Regions from separate parts of the Falsihalocynthiibacter sp. S25ZX9 genome, predicted to be linked through region 2. Evidence: riboswitches for the same ligand, from Rfam matches in the RefSeq annotation. Region 2 holds a riboswitch; the other holds the start of a gene.

Region 1 (10,165 bases), on a different contig from region 2:
CAAAAATGACCAAGGCCCATAACTTGGGGCATGAAACCAATACCCTTGCGGCGCTGATGCTCGGCTCCAACGACTAATATTCAAAGGAATTTTACATGGAACTTTTTTATAGTCCGACCTCGCCCTACGTTCGCAAAGTTATGGTCCTGCTGCATGAAACTGGGCGACTTAATGACGTGCAGCTGGTCCCGACGCATGGAACGCCCCTCGCCCCGGCCAAAGGATACGCCGCGCAAAATCCGCTCAGCAAAGTCCCCGCCCTTGCACGGCCAGACGGCGCAACCCTGTACGATAGCCGTGTGATTTGTCAGTATCTGGATGCCCGCGCCAAGAGCGGCCTTTATGGCAACGACAATTCGCGTTGGGATATTTTGACCCTTGAGGCCACCGCAGACGGAATTTTGGACGCAGCCATTTTGATGGTCTATGAAACGCGCCTCCGCCCCGTCGACAAACAATTCCACGACTATATCGAGGCCCAGTGGCACAAAATCGCAAACGCCATTGCCGCCCTTGAGGCGCGGTGGATTGCAAACCTCGAAGGTCCAATCTCAATGGGGCAGATCGCTGTCGCCTGTGCGCTTGGCTATGTCGATTTTCGCCACGACGACCGAGGATGGCGTCAATCGGCCCCCCTTCTGGACGATTGGTACGCCGGATTCGCTGCACGCGACTCAATGACGGCAACGATTCCCCCTAAATAGGTACGATTTTCGCGGCGAAAACCCCACAATCCACATTTATCTCTCAATCTGCGCCAGATTGACCGCTAGACGGGAACGAATTGGGCCGCTAAACACCGTTTTAAGCCTCCCGCGCATATGCGGGCGACGAACGTTTCTAGCTACCTAAGCTAAAAAATGGAGAGATACTCGTGTCCCACGCAGAAGATCACGAAGGCACACGCCGGGATTTCCTGTACTATGCGACAGCAGGTACAGCAGCAGTTGCGACTGGTGCCGCCGTCTGGCCGCTAGTCAATCAGATGAATCCCAGCGCAGATGTCCAAGCCCTAGCCTCAATTCGTGTTGATATTTCAGAGGTCGAAGTTGGTACGCAGCTGACAGTAAAATGGCGCGGTAAGCCCGTTTTCATCCGTCACCGTACCGAGACTGAAATCGAAGAAGGGCGTGCAGGCGATACGGCCGATCTTGTGGATCACCACGCACGCAACGCCAACATCCTTGATGTCGGCCCCCTCTCGGATCTGAATAACGCAGATGACGCGAACCGCACCTTGGACGAAGCCGGCGCATGGCTCGTGATGATGGGCGTTTGTACGCACCTTGGCTGTGTGCCTTTGGGCGACGGCGCAGGCGATTTTGACGGCTGGTTCTGCCCATGTCACGGCAGCCACTACGATACAGCCGGTCGCATCCGCAAAGGTCCAGCCCCCGAGAACCTTCCGGTTCCAGTCGCTGGTTTTATAGACGAAACAACAATTCAACTCGGATAGGGAAAACGTAATGTCAGGAATTCCGCACGATCATTACGAGCCCAAGACGGGCTTTGAAAAATGGCTAGACGAACGTCTACCAATCGTTGGCTTGCTTTACGGCACCATCATGATCCCTACACCCAAAAATCTAAACTGGATGTGGATCTGGGGCATCGTTTTGGCCTTCTGTCTGGTGCTGCAAATCATCACCGGCATCATTTTGGCAATGCACTACACGCCCCACGTTGACCTCGCTTTCTCAAGCGTTGAGCACATCATGCGCAACGTGAACGGCGGCCATATGCTGCGTTACATCCACGCAAACGGCGCGTCGCTCTTCTTTATCGCTGTGTATTTGCATATCTTCCGTGGCCTTTACTACGGTTCATACAAATCCCCACGCGAGATCACATGGATCATCGGCATGCTCATCTATCTGATGATGATGGCGACGGGTTTCCTTGGCTACGTTCTTCCTTGGGGCCAAATGTCCTTCTGGGGTGCGACGGTTATCACCGGCCTGTTTGGTGCGATCCCCTTCGTGGGCGAAGCCTTGCAAACATGGCTCCTTGGCGGGCCTGCGGTTGACAATGCAACGCTGAACCGCTTCTTCTCGCTACACTTCTTGCTCCCCTTCGTGATTGCTGGCCTTGTCATCGTTCACATTTGGGCGTTCCACACGACTGGCAACAACAACCCGACCGGTGTTGAAGTTCGTCGCGGTTCCAAAAAAGAAGCTGAAGCAGATACGCTTCCCTTCTGGCCCTACTTCGTGATCAAAGACTTCTTTGCTCTCGCCGTTGTCCTTACTGTGTTCTTTGCGGTTGTTGGGTTCATGCCAAACTACCTCGGCCACCCTGACAACTACATCCCTGCAAACCCCCTTGTGACACCTGCGCACATCGTTCCTGAATGGTACTACCTGCCCTTCTACGCGATCCTGCGGGCCTTCACGGCGGATGTTTGGGCTGTTCAACTGACCTCTGCCCTCACAGGCGGCATTGTTGACGCGAAGTTCTTTGGTGTTATCGCAATGTTCGGCGCGATTTTTGTGATGGCTCTGGCCCCTTGGCTCGATACATCCAGCGTGCGCTCCGGCAAATATCGCCCGATGTTCAAGTGGTGGTTCGCCCTCCTCGCGCTCGACTTCATGGTCCTGATGTGGGTTGGTGCCCGCGATACTGAGTTCCCACACGACTGGATCTCGCTCATCGGTGCTACCTACTGGTTCGCATACTTCCTGATCATCTTGCCGCTCCTTGGCGTGATCGAGAAACCGTTGCCAACACCGGATACCATCGAAGACGATTTCAACGCCCACTATCCCAAAGATGCGTCCGACGCATCCGCGGCGAAGTGAGAAAGGATCAGAGAACAATGATCAAGAAACTCACCCTTTCCGCCCTGACTGCTGTCATTTTGACAGCAGGCTCGGCTTTCGCGTCGGGCGACGAAGCCAGCATCCATGATGCGGATTTCTCCTTCGAAGGGCCCTTTGGCAAATATGACCAAAACCAACTTCAACGGGGCCTCAAGGTTTACACTGAAGTTTGTTCGGCCTGCCACGGCTTGCAATATGTCCCTTTGCGCACCCTAGGGGACGCAGGCGGACCTGAACTTCCCGAAGACCAAGTTCGCGCCTATTCCTCTCAGTTCGAAGTGTTCGACCCTGAGTTGGATGACTTCCGCGAAGCCAAACCCTCCGATCACTTCCCCGCTTCGGGTCTTGAAAACGCCCCTGATCTCTCGCTCATGGCCAAAAAACGCGCCGCGTTCCACGGTCCATATGGCACAGGGATCAACCAGCTTATTCAAGGCATCGGCGGACCAGAATACATCGCCGCTCTCCTCACCAGCTACACAGGTGAAGAAAAAGAAGAAGCCGGATCGACGTTCTACGAAAACACCGCCTTCCCTGGTGGCTGGATCGCTATGGCGCCGCCCCTTGCCGGAGAAGATGTTGATTTCGACGACGGTCACAGCAACGAAATCCACCACGAAGCCGAAGATGTTGCGGCCTTCTTGATGTGGACAGCAGAGCCAAAAATGATGGCCCGCAAGCAGGCTGGCTTCGTCGCCGTGCTGATGCTTTTGCTTCTGTCCGTGCTGCTATATCTGGTTAACAAAAAGATTTGGGCGCCGCACAAACGCAAGCACTAGGCTGTTTCAAAGTTTAAAAAGTTTAAAAAGCGTCCTTTTCGAAGGGCGCTTTTTTTAAAATCTAGACCCCAAGATAGGCAGCAAGCTCCGCGGGCGGATTATCCAATGCGTCCTGCGTGTCCATCGGTGGCAACGCATTGCCCCCCGCCACCAGCACCGTTTTCTGCGCGATCCGGCGGGCATCTTCGGGGTCGTGGGTGATCATCAAAAGCGTCGCGCCCGTGTCGTTGGCAACGTCACTCACAAGCTGCAACATCTCGCGTTTAAGCGCGGGTCCAAGCGCCGAAAACGGCTCATCCAAAAGCATCAAGGGACGGGCCCGCAGCACCATCCGCGCGATCGCCACACGCGCCATTTGCCCCCCCGAAAGTTCCGCCGGTTTGCTCTCGGCTTTCGCCTCCAACCCTACTTGTTCCAACGCCTCTACAACTCGCGCACCCTCTTCCTTGGACAGCCGCAAATCGGGCCGAAGCCCAAGCCCCACGTTCTGGGCAACGGAGAGATGCGGAAACAGGTTGTTGTCCTGAAACAAGATACTCATGGGCCGCGCACCCGGCCCTAATGAGGCCAAATCCTGCCCCTGCCAAAAGATCTTTCCCGTCGTTGGCGCAAGGAAACCAGCGACCGCAGAAATTAGCGTCGACTTCCCCGCACCAGAAGGCCCGATCACCGCAACATGATCGCCATTTTCGATCTCAAAATCGGCCTTTAGGACGAAATTTCCCTGCATTAGGGTCACATTGTCAAAGCGGAGCATCGGTGCGCCCTCCTCGGTCAAACAGATAAAAAACACCCAGTGAAAGTAGCATCAACAACAGCGCAGCCCCCGCCGCATCGGCCATTCGGTAGGCCCCCATCAAATCATAAAGTGCCAACGGCAATGTGGCGCGCGCAGGGTCCGCAAACAGCGCGACAACGCCCAAATCCCCCATCGAAAGCGCTGCGGCCAGCCCTGCGACAAAGCCAATCGGACGCGCCAAACGCGGCGCTTCCAGCAAACGAAAACGTGCAAATCCCTTGAGGTCAAGACTCTGTGCCAAAGCCCCAAATCGCGCGTCACAGGCCTCGACCGCAGGCAAGAAAACCCGCATCGCAAACGGCAACGCAACGATCGAATTCACCAGTGCCGTAATCGGCAACGCCCACTCCTGCGGACTCGCAAATTCAAAGATCACAATGAACAATCCCGCCCCCATAACCAGTGGCGAAACCGCGACCGTCAGATAGCCAATAGCCTCCCCCAAGCCACGCGCCCTCCCCCGCAAACGCGTCACCCAAAACGCCAAAGAAAGCCCAAACAAAACGGTCAGACCCGTGGTCGCCATCGACACCAAAAGAGAACGCCCAGCAGCCTGCCACACCGAAAGCGGCAGCGAAAAAATCCGTGGCACCCCGTCAATCACAATCATCGCCAGCGGCAGCCCCAAAAAGAGAGATGTCAACAAAAGCCAGACACTATCCCCCACATGCGCCCCCCCTGTCGCATAGTGATTCACCACGCGATCAAATCCCCCGCCCACAGATGCAGCCCGCGCCAAACGCCAAGCCAAGAGAGCCGCGCAGCCCGACAGAACAACTTGTAAAATCGCCAGAAGCGCGGCTTTGCTCAGGTCGAAATCAAAGCGGAAGGCATGATAAATCGCGAGCTCAAGCGTCGTTGATTTTGGCCCACCCCCGATAGCAAGCGCGACCGCGAAACTCGTTGTGCAGATGAGGAAGATAATCGCGAAGGCCCCAGGAACAACCTCTGCGAGCATTGGATATTCAAGGAGTCGTCTACTATCTCGCGCATTACATCCAAGGGACGCCGCGAGGCGAAATTGTTCCGACGGGATCGCCAACCACCCTTGCAGGATCAGACGCACAGCAAGCGGCAGATTAAAGAACACATGCGCAAGCACAACGCCGTGCAAACCGTAAATATGTATCGGTGCGATTCCGAATTGCCCCAGAAACCAACTCACAATTCCCGAGCGCCCAAAAACTGCCAACAACCCAAGAACAGCAACAATAACTGGAAGCACGAAAGGCGCGCCAAGTAAGGTGATCAACACCCGCCGCCCAAAGAACGACCGCCGCGCCAACGCCCGCGCTACGGGGATTGCCAAAATCACGCTAAAAAACGCGGAGAGAAGCGCCTGTTTGACCGTAAATGTCAGAGCGGAAATGTCTGCCTCGTTAATCGTGCTGCCGGCTTCTGCGCGCCACGCGACAATGCCAACGGTGCCAAAGCACAAGAATAGAATGAGAGCAGCCACCGCCGCCCCCACCCAGAACCCTATGCCGCGTTGGCGCTTTATTTTGACAGAGAGAGACGCCATTCCTCAAGCGCTCCGTCCCGTTCAGCCTGCGCATCCCCCGCTGCAAAAAGCAGCGCCTCTGTTGGGATGGTCAAAGTTTCAAACCCCTCAGGCAAACCGTCATCCGGCGTCACCGCGGGGTACATCCAATTGGTTGTCGGAATGATTGACTGAAACGCATCGCTCACCATAAACGCCAAAAATTCATCGGCCAAATCGGAGTGATCGGTATGCGCAACCTTGGCCGCGACCTCCACTTGCAAATAGTGCCCCTCTCCAAAAGGCGCGGCACTTTTGCTGGCGTCCTCTTCCGCGATCAAATGATAGGCGGGGCTGGTTGTATAGGACAAAACCATATCGGCTTCGCCCTCAAGGAACATGCCATAGGCCTCGGACCAGCCTTTGGTCACGGTGATGATATTGTCCGAAAGCGCTTCCCAAATGGCGGGGGCTTCATCGCCATAGGCCGCCTTCACCCACATCAAAAGACCAAGGCCCGGTGTGGAACTGCGCGGGTCTTGGATAACGATTTTCAGATCGCTTGCTGCCAGCTCTTTAAAGTTTGCAGGAGGGGTGGAGATCTTTGTATTGTCATAGATAAACGCGAAATAGCCCCAATCATAGGGGATGAACATTGTGTCTTCCCACTCGATTGGTAAGTCAAACGCGACGCCCTCTTGCCCGTGCAACGCAAAGAGACCCGTTTCCGCCGCAGCCGCCGTCAAATTCGTGTCTAATCCAAGGACAATGTCAGCTTTTGTGCGCACGCCTTCAAGACGAACGCGTGCCAAAAGGGCCGCGCCATCGCCCGCGCCCACGAGCTTCAAATCGCACTCACATTGCGCTTCAAACGCCGTCTCGATCGCCGGACCCGGCCCCCAATCAGACACAAAACTATCGTAGGTATAAACTGTCAGCTCTTGGGTATCCGCCGTGGCCGCGCTGGCCAAAACGATACCCGCTGCAATCATGGAATATTTCATTCGTATTCTCCATCATGCGACGGGCGGATGAAGGGGGAGAATCCCAGACCTTCCCTCCGCCGATCTTAATCGGTTCAGGTTCAACGGGTCCACTTTCGTATCTCAGCCGCTAAGGCCCCCCGAGGTAGGACCACATCTATTGATCTGATTGCAGGGGTGCAAGGCATATCCACTTGAGCCAAACGCAGGGGACATGTACAGATCAGAGCAAAGGAGCCGCATATGTCGATGAACAGTTTTGGACACCTCTTTCGCGTCACAACTTGGGGTGAAAGCCACGGACCCGCCCTTGGGGCGACGGTTGACGGCTGCCCGCCCAATGTAGAAATCAACGAGGCGATGCTGCAAAAATGGCTCGACCTGCGCAAACCCGGTCAGAATAAATACACGACCCAGCGGCGCGAAGCAGATGAAGTTCGGATTCTCTCGGGTGTTTTTGAGGGGAAAACCACTGGCACGCCCATTCAATTGATGATCGAAAACACCGATCAACGCAGCAAAGATTACGGCGATATTGTCGAGAAATTCCGCCCCGGTCATGCGGACATTACCTATTATCAAAAATACGGCATTCGCGATCATCGTGGCGGCGGGCGCAGCTCGGCTCGCGAAACGGCGGCACGTGTATCCGCAGGCGGGATTGCGCGCGCGGTTCTTGCTACGCTTTTACCCGACCTCAAGATCAAGGGTTTCATGGTGCAAATGGGACCGCATTCCATTGACCGCGAAAATTTTGACTGGGATCAAATCGATCAAAACCCCTTTTGGACACCCGACGCGATATCGGCCAAGGACTGGGCCGCCTACTTGGACGGGTTACGCAAATCTGGAAGTTCCGTCGGAGCGATTGTTGAGGTTGTGGCGCAGGGCGCGCCCGCAGGCCTCGGCGCGCCGGTTTATGCCAAGTTAGACACTGATTTGGCCGCAGCGATGATGAGTATTAACGCGGTAAAAGGCGTTGAAATTGGCGAGGGCATGCATGCTGCAGTACTGACGGGCGAAGAAAACGCCGACGAAATTCGTATGGGTTCGAACGGACCGGAATATACTTCAAACCACGCGGGCGGCATTCTGGGCGGGATTAGCACAGGCCAAGACATCGTGGTGCGCTTTGCGGTCAAACCAACATCCTCGATCCTCACGACCCGCAAAACAGTGTCTAAAGCAGGCGAAGATACCGAAATTATCACCAAAGGCCGCCACGACCCCTGTGTCGGCATTCGCGCCGTTCCCGTGGGCGAAGCAATGATGGCCTGCGTGATTTTGGACCATTTTTTGCTTCACCGTGGGCAAGTCGGCACGAACCAAGGGAAGATCGGCTAGGCTGCGATTCCCGCATCCAACAGAGCTTTGATTTCTTCCTCGCTGGTGCCAAGGGTGACGCGGCCAATTTCTGCGTCGCCTTTTAGCACAACCAAAACAGACCGGCGTGGAATTTTCAGGCGACGAGCTAATTCGTCTTTTGAATATTGATCCCAATCAAAATACACGAACAATAGACCCGCATCATAGGCCGGATTTTCCGCTCGTAACTTTTGAATTACGCGGTTCTGCGCCGCGCAGGTGGTGCACCAATCCGTGGCGAAATCGATGAAAACAGTTTTCCCTTCGGCGAGGGCTTTGTCGACCAATCCGGGCGTATAAGCCACCGAACCAGAATTCGCTTGGGCGCTTAGGGGAAGCGTTGCCAAGGCGGCAGTGAAGGCAAGAAAATGTCGTCTGTCCATTGGGACCTCCTAGATTGAAACGGAAAAATCAACGAGCCACGCAGGAAGGTTTTGCAACGCCCAGCGTTCGAGAATGATGTGAAGTTGAAAGTAGATTGCAGTGCCCACGAGGATAAAGGTGATCCCCATAATGACGCGCGACTTTGCCGCAATTCGGCGCATTAGAGCCTGCCGCTTGAGCAAAGTCGCGCGCGCGCCATAGGCCAATAACAGGATCACTGTCGAGACTCCGAGGGCAAAACTCACCATAATCAGCGTGGCCCAAACGAGGCTCTCTCCTTGGGTGGCAAGCGCAATCGCGCCGCCCAAGGTGGGTCCAACACAGGGACTCCAGACTGCGCCCAACAGTGCCCCGCCCCAGAACTGTCCCCAAAGCGACTCGCGATTTAAGCCGTCAATGTTTTGATCTGCTTTCTGTGAAAGGCCGGATGTCGCGCGGCTGAATTTATCGCCGAGCTTGGGCACCAGTAGAACTATGCCAAAGACCACCATCAACACCGCGCCGATACGGGCGACATCCTCTGGCAATATCCCCACCGCAAGGCCGATGGTGGAAAGCGCCACGCCAAGCACAACAAAGGTCAGCGACATGCCCGCAGCAAGGGCCAGTGGGCCGCGCGGGCTGGCCTGAAGGGCCGTCGCCAGAACAATCGGCAATACCGGCAAAACGCAGGGGTTGATCAACGTTAGAAGTCCCGCCAGATATCCAAAAACTAATTCCATATTTCGGAGCTAGCAGGTTTCAAACGCCCTGTCAGGCGCGCGCGGTAAGGGTCGCGCGTTTGTGAAGCTTCGTTAGATTGGTTTTTGGCGCGCGAGTTGAACCGCAAGAATGCCAAGAGAAATTATCACCACGCCGATGATGTCCCACATGCCCAAAGTTTCGCCCAGCATAACGGCCGCCACCGCCGCCCCTAGGAACGGATTGAGAAAGTGGAATGTAGCCGCGCGGGTCATGCCAATGCGATCCACCAGTTTGAACCAAATGACCGTGGCCATCAGGCCCGGCACAAGAACAGTATAGGAAAACGCGGCAATCAGTTTAGGCGAGAAATTCACCGACATGTCTTCGCCAATCACAACGGAGGCAATCGCCAAAACAATCGCTCCGACAAACATTTGCAAGCCCACGATCATCATCACATTGCCGCCCGATGACGCGCCGCGCATCGAGAGCGTGGCGATCGTAAGGCCGAGCACACCAACGATACAATAGGCGACTCCGATCAGATCAACGCCACCACTTAAACGCGTTCCGAGAATCAGGAATGTGCCGACAAAGCCCGCGGCGAGACCCACCACCGCCTGTTTGGGGAGGCGTTCAGACAGAAATACCCAACCTGCGAAGGCCACAAGAAGCGGCATTGTCGAGGCAATGATCGACGCAAACGAGGCTTCAATGCGTTGCATCGCCATAAAGAACAGCCCGAGGTAAAGCGCGTTTTGGCAAAGGCCGAACACGAATGTCGATTTCCATTGCGTGCGGGTGAGGTGCCACGTTTGCCCCATCGCGCTGGCGATCAAAACACCCAAGATTCCCGAGATGAAAAACCGAAA
Region 2 (10,165 bases):
GCGTATCTGCTCATCGTGTTGCCGCCAACCAAGCGCGGACGCGGTCTTCGGGACTGTCATTTAACGTAATATCGGTGACGGCGGCCACAACATCCGCACCAGCGTCAAAGGCCCCCGCCGCGCGATTAATACGCATTCCGCCAATCGCAATCAGGGGCGTATCCCCAATTAGGGTGCGCCATGTCGTTAGTTTCTCAATGCCCTGTTCATGCCATTTCATCTTTTTGAGGATGGTCGGATAGATGGGCCCAAGGGCGATGTAATTCGGGCGAAGTTCAAGGGCGCGGGCCAGTTCCGCTTTGTCGTGGGTGCTGATCCCGAGGCGCATGCCAGCTGCTTGAATGGCCGCGATATCCGCGTCCTCAAGGTCCTCCTGCCCCAGATGGATATAATCACACCCCGCATCAATCGCGAGGCGCCAATGATCGTTGATGACCAGCGTGCAACCATGATCCGCACAGACGGATTTCGCCCGCCTGATATGGGCGCGAAGGTGGTCTGCACTTGCATCCTTCATTCGCAATTGCACCAGTTTGATTCCCAATGGGACGAGGCGTTCGAGCCAGTCCGCGCTGTCAAAAATGGGGTAAAATCGATCAAGCTTCATTCGAGAAACGCCTTTCCGATAACGGGGGTTGAGGGCGCAGCCATGTCGCGTGGCTCCATCGGGTCGGCAATCACTGCAATCTGTCCGGCGCGTATCGCGGTGGCGAATGCTTCGGCCATCGCGGCGGGGTCGCCCGCTTTTGCAACGGCCGTGTTTAAGAGCACAGCATCAAACCCAAGCTCCATTGCGCGTGCCGCTTGGGAAGGCAGGCCAAGCCCCGCATCGATCACCAAGGGCACATCCGGAAAATGGGCTCGCATCGCCCGTAATCCAAAAATATTATTCAACCCCAAGCCCGACCCAATCGGCGCGCCCCAAGGCATCAAAACCTCGCAGCCCGCATGGAGCAACCTATCCGCGACGACTAAATCTTCGGTGGTGTAAGGGAAAACCTGAAAGCCGTCCTCGCTAAGAATACGGGCAGCTTCGACCAGCCCAAAAACATCAGGTTGCAGCGTGTCCTCTTCGCCAATCACTTCGAGCTTGATCCATTTTGTGTCGAAAACTTCGCGAGCCATATGAGCGGTCGTGACGGCCTCTTTGACGCTGTGGCAGCCCGCGGTATTGGGAAGGATATGCACGCCAAGGTCACGGATCAGACGCCAGAAATCCTGCCCCGCCCGATCCTGTCCGCTCTCGCGGCGCAGCGAAACCGTCGCGACACTCGCCCCACTCCGCTTAAACGCATCTGCTAAGATCGCAGGGGACGGATATTGCGCGGTGCCGAGCATGAAACCATTGGCAAGGGTCGTGCCATAAAAATCACGCATCCTTTATCCCCCCTGCATCGGGGCAAGGACTTCGATCCTATCGCCGTCGGAGATCGCGAAATCGGCACGGGCGGAGGCGGGAACAAATTGGCCGTTCACAGCAGTCGCAACTTTAGCTTCCCCAAACCCTCGGGCCTCCAGCAGATCTGCTAACGTGCCAATCTGAATGTCCACGGGTTCGCCATTAATTTGAAGTTTCATCCATTACCTCCGGCTGTTTGTTATCAAAGATTAATTCCGCCACCATGCGCGCCAACGCGGGGGCCAATAGGAACCCATGCCGATACAGGCCGTTGGCGCGGATAAGGTTTCCCTCACGGCGAATGCGCAGCAGGTTGTCGGGAAATGCAGGGCGACTATCGACGCCAATTTCCAATACCTCGGCCTCGCCAAAGGCGGGCGCCAGAGCATAGGCTGCGCTCAGCAGTTCGAGCAGCGCGCGGGCGGTGACGTGCTTGCCTGCGCGGCCTTCAATCATCGTTGCGCCCAGCATGAAAACGCCGTCGCCGCGCGGGACAATATAAAGCGGGACGCGTGGGTGCAGAAGGCGGATGGGGCGGCTTAAGGTGACTTCGGGACAGAAGAGCACAAGCATTTCGCCTTTGACTCCGCGCAGATCAGCGATCTGATCGCGGGCCTGAAACCCTCGACAATCAATGGTTAGGCCTCGCTGGGCAAAATCCTCGGGGTCGGCTTCGGCCTGTTCAAACACCGCGCCATCCGCCACCAGACTTGCCTGCAATCGCGCCAAAGTTTCGCGAGGAGCCAGATGCGCCTCGCTTTCGAAGTAAAGCCCATTGGTGAAACGGTCGGCCAAATCAGGCTCTAACGTGGAGATTTCGTCCGAAGTGACCTCTCGAAAGTTGGTCGTGCGTCGTGCAAATCGGGTCAGGTCCGCTTTGTCGCGCGAGGGTGAAACCACGAGCGAACCGTTGCGATGTACGGTCTGCGTTTTCGCTTCCCACCAGTTGGCGGCCTCTTGGCCAAGTCGGATCACGGGTTCTTCGGCGCTTTCACCCTCGCAAAATGGGGCAAGCATCCCGCCCGCCCACCATGAGCAAGCCTGTGGCCCCGGGGTGGCGTGGCGATCAATAACCGTGACATGGGCGCCGCGATCCAACAAGGCGCGCGCCACACACAGGCCCGCGACGCCCGCGCCGATGATCGTGATTTCAGGCATTACCATTGTCCATAAAAGTGATGAACGGGGCCGTGCCCCTTGCCAATTTGCAACTGATCCGCGGCGGCGATTGCTCCTTGCAAATAGCTATGCGCGGCGACCACGGAGGAATGCAAATCCAGCCCCTTGGACAGGTTTGCCGCAATTGCAGCAGAATAGGTGCACCCTGTGCCATGCGTATTTCGCGTAACAATGCGGGGCGCAGAAAGCGTCGTCACCCTACCACCAGCCTCGATCAAAATATCGGTACAGGTATCGCCCTCGGCATGACCACCTTTCATCAAAACCGCGCTCGGCCCCATGCCCAAAAGCCGCAGGCCTTGCGAGGTTATTTCCGCCAATGTGCGCGCTTGAGGTTCGCGCAAAAGACGGGCGGCTTCTGGCAGGTTGGGGGTAAGGAGCGCGGCGAGGGGGAGAATTTCCGCAACCATTGCTTCGATCGCCGCGTTCTGCAAAAGCGCGTCGCCGGATTTGGCGATCATCACGGGATCAACAACGATGGGGCCTTTAAAATCGGCAAGGCCTTGCGCGACGGCATCAATGATCGCGGTCGAGAACAGCATCCCAAGTTTGATTGCACCGACCTGAATATCCGAAAGCACGGCCTTGATTTGCGCAGTAACAACATCTGCGGGCACTTCATGGACGGCAGTTACGGATGTCGTGTTTTGCGCTGTAATGGCTGTAATTACGCTGGTCCCAAACGACCCATTTGCGGACATTGACTTAAGATCAGCTTGCACACCGGCACCGCCGCCGCTGTCTGAACCTGCAATCGTGAGGGCAATTGGGGTGGTCATTGTCACTGGCGCATCTCCATCGAGTTGGGGCATGCCAGCGAAAGAAAGAGTCTGCGCGAGATTTGCGCAAAGTACCCGTTCCCTACGCCGGTATAACCCGGATCAGGTTCGACGGGTCGGTGCAAGCACCTCTCAGCCCTAATGGGCCCCCCGACGGATAAAATATGGTGTCTGGCCACAAGTACGTGGACAAACATTCGTTGGGGCAATGCTTAGTTTAGATTTCTAGCAGTCACAACCCGATGTTTTGAGGCGCTTTCAAATGCATCCACGATCACTATGCCTAACTTGGAAAGTTCTTGCTACTGACCGCAAAGTCAGTTAAAATTTTCACATGTCCCCATCAGAGAAACCAGAACCAAAGTTTCGCCGACGTGCAAACGCACGCCCAGATGAGGTTTTGGATGCGGCCCTTGCCCTCTTTATTGATCAAGGGTTTGCACGAACAAGTGTAGATCAGGTCGCCCAACGCGCGGGTATTTCCAAGGGGGCCGTCTACCTGTATTTCCCCTCCAAAGAGGCCATACTTGCGGGCCTAGTAAATCGCACAATCGCACCCTTAACGGATGCTCTATTTGACAATATTTCGCGTCATCAAGGGGATCCCCGCCCGGCTATTGAGCAATTCTTACGAATGATGGGGAAGGTCTTGACGGACAAACGCAACCGAGCCGTCCCCTTGATCGTAATCCATGAAGCTCCCGCAGCCCCAGAGATTGCCACGCTATTTCGCACCGCCGTTTTAGACCGCGCCATTCCCGCCCTTTCGACGCTTTTGGCGCAGGGTGTCGAAGGAGGCCATATTCGGCCCATCGACCCCGAACTAACCGCGCGAACTGTGATCGGACCAATCCTCGCACACATCATTTTTTACGAAATATTCGGGATCGAACCAGAGGGTGGATTTCATTTGGACCACCTAATTGAGAACCACCTTTTGATCCTAAACGCAGGCCTCGAACCCCAGAAAGGATAGCGAGATGAACTCCCTTCCGAATTGGCTGATCGTCATCATCAACGCCATTTTTCCAAGTTTTGGGGAGCCCGTTGTTTTGGAATATAACGGCTATGCTGAGGGTGATTACGTCTATGTTGCGTCTGCTGTCGCGGGTCGGATTGTGAATATGCGCACGCGAGAAGGCGAGTCCATTTCTGCGCTTGAGACGCTGTTTCAAATCGACGACAGCCACCAGACCGCGGCCTTACATGCGGCGCAGGCCCAAGTTGCTGTCGCGCAAGCAAATCTGGAAAATCTAGCGACAGGAAGCCGTGACGAAGAGATCGCCGTGATCCACGCCTCGCTTGATTCCGCCAAGGTGGATCAACGCCTTGCCCAATCGACATTGGAGCGCACCCAACGCTTGTCCCAGACGGGGTCCGTTTCGCAAGCCCGCGTCGATACCGATACGGCTTTGTTACAAGGGGCCAACGCACGTGTCGCCCAGTTTGAAGCACAACTACACGTCGCCGAATTGCCTGCGCGGGTTTCCCAAAGGATAGCCGCCGAAGCCACCCATGACGCCGCCCTCGCCCAACTTGAAGGCGCCCGATCCGCCCTGAATGACACCACCGTCACAGCTCCGATTGGTGGGCGTGTTGACAAGGTGTTTTACGAGCAGGGCGAAGTTGCTTTGGCAGGTGCTCCGGTCGTCTCGATCCTCCCTCCGGCAAGCTTGAAGGCTTTGTTTTTCATCCCTGAAGGCGAGCGCGCCAGTGTGTCGTTAGGCGAAATTTTTGATGTCGCCTGCAGTGGTTGCCCTGACGAAATCACCGCGCATCTGACGCGCCTTGCCGCGACGCCGCAATACACGCCTCCCATCATTTACAGTCGCGAGGAGCGGTCGCGGCTGGTGTTTCGGGCCGAAGCTATACTGGAGAATGCGGGTGATGTTTTGCCCGGACAACCCCTCACGTTAAGGCCACGCGATTGACCCAACCATTTGCCATATCCGTTACAGGCCTGACCAAGGTTTTCGGCGGGCGAAGGGTGGTGGACAGCTTTGATATGGAGGTACCCAAGGGGGCTATTTACGGCTTTCTTGGCCCCAATGGTTCGGGCAAAACCACGACAATCCGTATGATGTGCGGGTTGCTCACGCCGGATGAGGGCGCGGGTACCTGCCTTGGGTTTGATATCCTGTCGCAACAAGGCAGCATCAAAGAAAACGTGGGATATATGACCCAAAGGTTCTCGCTTTACGAGGACCTGACGATCCGTGAAAACCTCGATTTTATGGCGCGAATGTACCGGATTAAGAACCGCAAGAAATGTGTACAAGAGGCATTGAGCGACTTAGGCCTCGCTGACCGTGCAAACCAATTGGCGGGCACGTTGTCGGGCGGGTGGAAGCAACGTTTGGCGCTGGCGGCATGTTTGATCCACAAACCCACCCTATTGTTGCTCGATGAACCCACGGCCGGTGTCGACCCAAAAGCGCGGCGCGATTTTTGGGATGAAATACGCTCCCTGTCGGCAGCAGGCGTGACCGTTCTCGTTTCAACCCACTACATGGACGAAGCGGTGCAATGCGATTTCATCGCCTACATCGCCTATGGGAAAAAACTTATCGCAGGGCCCGCGCATGACATTCCGCGCATGATCGGCCTCTATACGTGGCGCGTCACGGGCCCTGAAATTTCGGACCTTGAAGCCTTACTCCGGCAGGATGCCGATGTTGGTCAGGTCGCCCGCTTTGGCGCCGTTTTGCATGTGTCGGGGACAGATGAGGCAAAACTCAAAGCACTCGCGGCGCGATACAACACCGAAAATATATACACCTGGGTTCAAAAAGAGGCCGAGCTGGAAGAAGCTTTCATCTATCTGATGACCGGCGTTGACGACAATTTCAGTGGGGCCAAACCATGAAATGGTCGTTCTCACCTGCGCGGTTATGGGCTGTTCTGGCAAAGGAATTCGTCCAGATGCGGCGCGACAAAATCACCTTTGTGATGATGATCGGCGTTCCGATCATGCAACTCCTTATCTTTGGCTACGCGATCAACTCCGATCCTCATAACCTTCCAACGCTCGTTGAAATGTCGGACGAAGGGCCAGTGACGCGGGCGATCCTTATGGGCATGAAATCGTCCACTTATTTTGATTTTCAGGGCATCGTGACCAGCCGCGAAGAAGGCGACAAGGCGCTGCGCGACGGATCGGCGAATTTCTTGGTGGTGGTGCCCCCCAACTTTGAGCGAGATATTTTACGTGGATTTTCCCCCGAAATACTCCTGTCCGCCGACGCCTCTGATCCCGCTGCGGTCGGGGGTGGGGCGTCGGCGATGGGGGGTATTATTGACATCGCGATGGCGCAGACGCTGACTGGCCCCCTGCGCTATGCCGCCGGAGCCCAACCGCCAATTAGCGTTGTGGTTCATCGGCAATATAACCCCGAGGGCAACACCTCAATCAATATTGTCCCCGGTCTTTTGGGGGTCATATTATCGCTGACGATGGTGATGATCACGGCGGTCGCGATTGTTCGCGAAACCGAGAAGGGCACCATGGAAACGCTGATTGCGACTCCTGTGCGGCCCCTCGAAGTGATGCTCGGAAAAATCCTCCCGTATGTCTTGGTTGGATATGTTCAGACCGTGGTTTTCTTGATCGCGTCGCAGGTGTTATTTGGCGTGCCTTTCATCGGATCGCCCTTCGCCTTTTTTGTGGGGTTTAACCTCTATATCGTCGTCAATCTTGCGCTTGGCTTCCTGATCTCGACGGTCGCGCGCAGCCAAATGCAGGCCATGCAAATCTCGTTCTTCACGCTATTGCCAACGATCCTTCTCTCGGGATTCATGTTCCCTTTTGCCGCCATGCCCGTGTGGGCGCAGATGATTGGCAATGCGATCCCCGCGACGCATTTCTTGCGTCTCGTGCGCAAGGTCATGCTCAAAGGGGCCGACATTAGCGATATTCTGGGTGATCTCACGAACATCAGCATTATCATGTTGGTGATCGTCGCGATTGCGCTCAAACGGTATCGCCAAACGCTAGACTAAGTGCAATGAAGGGGCATCCTCGAGCGCAATACCCGCCCAAGGATGCCGTTTTATTAAGCTATATCAAAGCGATCCGCATTCATAACCTTCACCCAAGCTGCGACAAAATCCATCACAAACTTCTCGGAATTATCATCCTGCGCATAGACTTCAGCGTAGGAGCGCAGGATGGAATTGGAGCCAAACACGAGGTCCATGCGTGTCGCGGTCCACTTCACTTTGCCCGAAGTTCGGTCGCGAACCTCATAGGTGCCTCCGTCCACCGGATGCCACGAATTGGCCATATCCGTCAGATTTACGAAGAAATCCGTCGTAAGGGCACCAGCGCGATCCGTGAACACACCGTGTTTTGAACCGCCATAGTTGGTGCCCATAGCCCGCATGCCACCAACCAAGACCGTCATTTCATTGGCCGTTAAGCCCATGAGTTGCGTGCGATCCAACATCAATTCTTCTGGGCTAACAATGTAGTCTTTCTTGAGCCAGTTGCGATAGCCATCGGCCAGCGGTTCCAAAACATCAAAAGACTCGGCATCGGTCATCTCGTCCGTGGCATCTCCACGCCCTGAAGCGAAAGGAACCGACACCGGATATCCCGCAGAATTAGCCGCTTGCTCGACGCCGACATTCCCTGCGAGGACAATGACATCCGCAAGACTTGCACCGCTTTCTGCAGCAATGCCTTCAAGCACACCCAGCACTTTCGCCAAACGCACAGGCTCATTGCTCTCCCAATCTTTTTGAGGTGCGAGGCGAATGCGCGCACCATTTGCACCGCCGCGCATGTCCGAGCCGCGATAGGTCCGCGCGCTGTCCCATGCTGTCGAGACCATTTCGCTCAGGGTCAAACCGCTCGCTGCGATACGGCCCTTAACTGCCTCAACATCATAGTCCGTTTGCCCTGTGGGAACTGGGTCCTGCCAGATCAACTCTTCTTGTGGGACGTCGGGACCGAGGTAACGGGTTTTGGGGCCCATATCGCGGTGGGTGAGCTTGAACCAAGCGCGTGCGAAAGTTTCGGAAAAATACGCGGGATCCTTGGCAAATTTCTCTGAGATTGCGCGATAGGTCGGGTCCATTTTCATCGCCATGTCGGCGTCGGTCATGATGGGCATACAGCGGATCGTCGGGTCTTCGACATCAACAGGCATATGCTCTTCTTTGATGTTGATTGGCTCCCATTGCCACGCGCCTGCAGGGCTTTTCTTTAGCTCCCATTCATACCCGAAAAGCATCTCGAAATAGCCGTTATCCCACTTGGTTGGGTTTGTCGTCCACGCCCCTTCAATTCCGCTCGAGACCGTTTCGCGGCCCACGCCTTTGCCTACCGGATTTTTCCAACCCATGCCCTGCTCTTCAATGCCAGCCCCTTCCGGCGCGTCGCCCAAGAGGCTTGCGTCGCCATTACCGTGGGTCTTGCCCACCGTGTGACCACCCGCCGTAAGGGCCACGGTTTCTTCGTCATTCATGGCCATGCGAGCAAAGGTTTCGCGGATATGTAGCGCGGTTTTGAGCGGATCGGGGGTGCCGTTCACGCCTTCGGGATTCACATAGATCAAGCCCATCTGCACGGCGGCAAGCGGGTTTTCCATCGTGGAAGGGTCTTCTAGGTTTTCATAACGGTTGTCACTCGCGGCCAACCATTCGTTTTCCGAACCCCAGTAAGTGTCGATCTCAGGCTGCCAAATATCTTCGCGCCCAAAGGAAAATCCAAACGACTTCAACCCCATGGATTCATAGCCAATTGTGCCTGCAAGGATCATCAGGTCAGCCCAGCTTAATTTATTGCCGTATTTCTTTTTGATCGGCCACAACAAGCGACGTGACTTATCGAGGCTGACGTTATCGGGCCAAGAATTCAACGGTGCGAAACGTTGATTGCCCGTTCCACCGCCCCCGCGACCGTCGGCAAGGCGGTACGTTCCCGCCGAATGCCAAGCCATGCGGATCATCAGGCCACCATAATGCCCCCAGTCGGCAGGCCACCACTCTTGGCTGTCCGTCATCAGGGCATGAACGTCATTTTTCAACGCCTCTACATCAAGGCTTTTTACGGCTTCACGGTACTCAAAATCCGCACCCATCGGGTTGGTTTTGGAATCATGCTGGTGCAAAATGCCGAGGTTCAGCGCATTGGGCCACCACGCCATAACCGACTTATCCGAAGCCGTATTTCCGCCGTGCATCACAGGGCACTTGCCGACCGTATCTTTATCATTACCGTCCATGTTTTCCTCCGTCAGAAGCCGCGTTACTTGAATTACGTGACAAGGCGAGTAGCTCGAAGAACTCGCCCTGAAACTATCCATTCCATCTAAAGCTAGCAGACCAGAACCATAATACAAATTGCATTTTCTAAACCCAATGATAGTATTTTCTAATGAGTCGACTCTCTATGAAACATCTGCGTTATTTCGATGCCCTCGCGCGATTTGGCCACTTTGGGCACGCAGCTGAGTCCTGCGCCATTTCCCAGCCTGCCCTCTCCGTTCAGATCAAAGAACTGGAGCAATTGATCGGCACTCCGCTGGTCGAACGCGGCGCGCGGCAAATTCGCCTAACCAGTTTTGGCGAGGAATTTGCAAAACGTGCGGGCGATATTCTACGGTCAGTTGACGAGCTTGAAGATATGGCGCGGGCGTCACAAACCCCACTCATTGGACGGCTTCGGATCGGAGTCATCCCAACCGTCGCGCCGTATCTTTTGGCCGATGTCATCAAAGAACTTTTCCGTCAGTACCCCGGATTGGACCTGCGCCCTCGCGAAGCGGTAACCCAAAAACTGATTGAGGATCTGGTCGGAGGCCGC

What was found. A riboswitch is a leader RNA that binds a small molecule or an ion and turns the genes downstream of it on or off. The one in region 2 is predicted to bind thiamine pyrophosphate.
Region 1: it holds a riboswitch for thiamine pyrophosphate, as region 2 does, so the genes downstream of both, thiB (thiamine ABC transporter substrate binding subunit) here and thiD (bifunctional hydroxymethylpyrimidine kinase/phosphomethylpyrimidine kinase) in region 2, are expected to answer to the same signal.

The regions. Positions count from the first base shown of each region.
Region 1 is NZ_JBGFCD010000009.1:6,320-16,484, forward strand. It holds gene AB9F29_RS11345 (FMN-binding negative transcriptional regulator) at 1-77, shown strand, start outside; gene AB9F29_RS11350 (glutathione S-transferase) at 96-704, shown strand; gene petA (ubiquinol-cytochrome c reductase iron-sulfur subunit) at 875-1,456, shown strand; gene petB (cytochrome b) at 1,467-2,798, shown strand; gene AB9F29_RS11365 (cytochrome c1) at 2,816-3,598, shown strand; gene AB9F29_RS11370 (ATP-binding cassette domain-containing protein) at 3,660-4,355, opposite strand; gene AB9F29_RS11375 (thiamine/thiamine pyrophosphate ABC transporter permease ThiP) at 4,342-5,919, opposite strand; gene thiB (thiamine ABC transporter substrate binding subunit) at 5,895-6,881, opposite strand; TPP riboswitch at 6,916-7,013, opposite strand; gene aroC (chorismate synthase) at 7,104-8,204, shown strand; gene AB9F29_RS11390 (thioredoxin family protein) at 8,201-8,608, opposite strand; gene AB9F29_RS11395 (cytochrome c biogenesis CcdA family protein) at 8,618-9,331, opposite strand; gene AB9F29_RS11400 (DMT family transporter) at 9,404-10,165, opposite strand, start outside.
Region 2 is NZ_JBGFCD010000014.1:7,947-18,111, forward strand. It holds gene AB9F29_RS15385 (ThiF family adenylyltransferase) at 1-14, opposite strand, end outside; gene AB9F29_RS15390 (thiamine phosphate synthase) at 11-607, opposite strand; gene AB9F29_RS15395 (thiazole synthase) at 604-1,377, opposite strand; gene thiS (sulfur carrier protein ThiS) at 1,381-1,578, opposite strand; gene AB9F29_RS15405 (FAD-dependent oxidoreductase) at 1,562-2,557, opposite strand; gene thiD (bifunctional hydroxymethylpyrimidine kinase/phosphomethylpyrimidine kinase) at 2,557-3,357, opposite strand; TPP riboswitch at 3,420-3,520, opposite strand; gene AB9F29_RS15415 (TetR/AcrR family transcriptional regulator) at 3,692-4,333, shown strand; gene AB9F29_RS15420 (HlyD family secretion protein) at 4,338-5,288, shown strand; gene AB9F29_RS15425 (ABC transporter ATP-binding protein) at 5,285-6,223, shown strand; gene AB9F29_RS15430 (ABC transporter permease) at 6,220-7,356, shown strand; gene katG (catalase/peroxidase HPI) at 7,410-9,584, opposite strand; gene AB9F29_RS15440 (hydrogen peroxide-inducible genes activator) at 9,737-10,165, shown strand, end outside.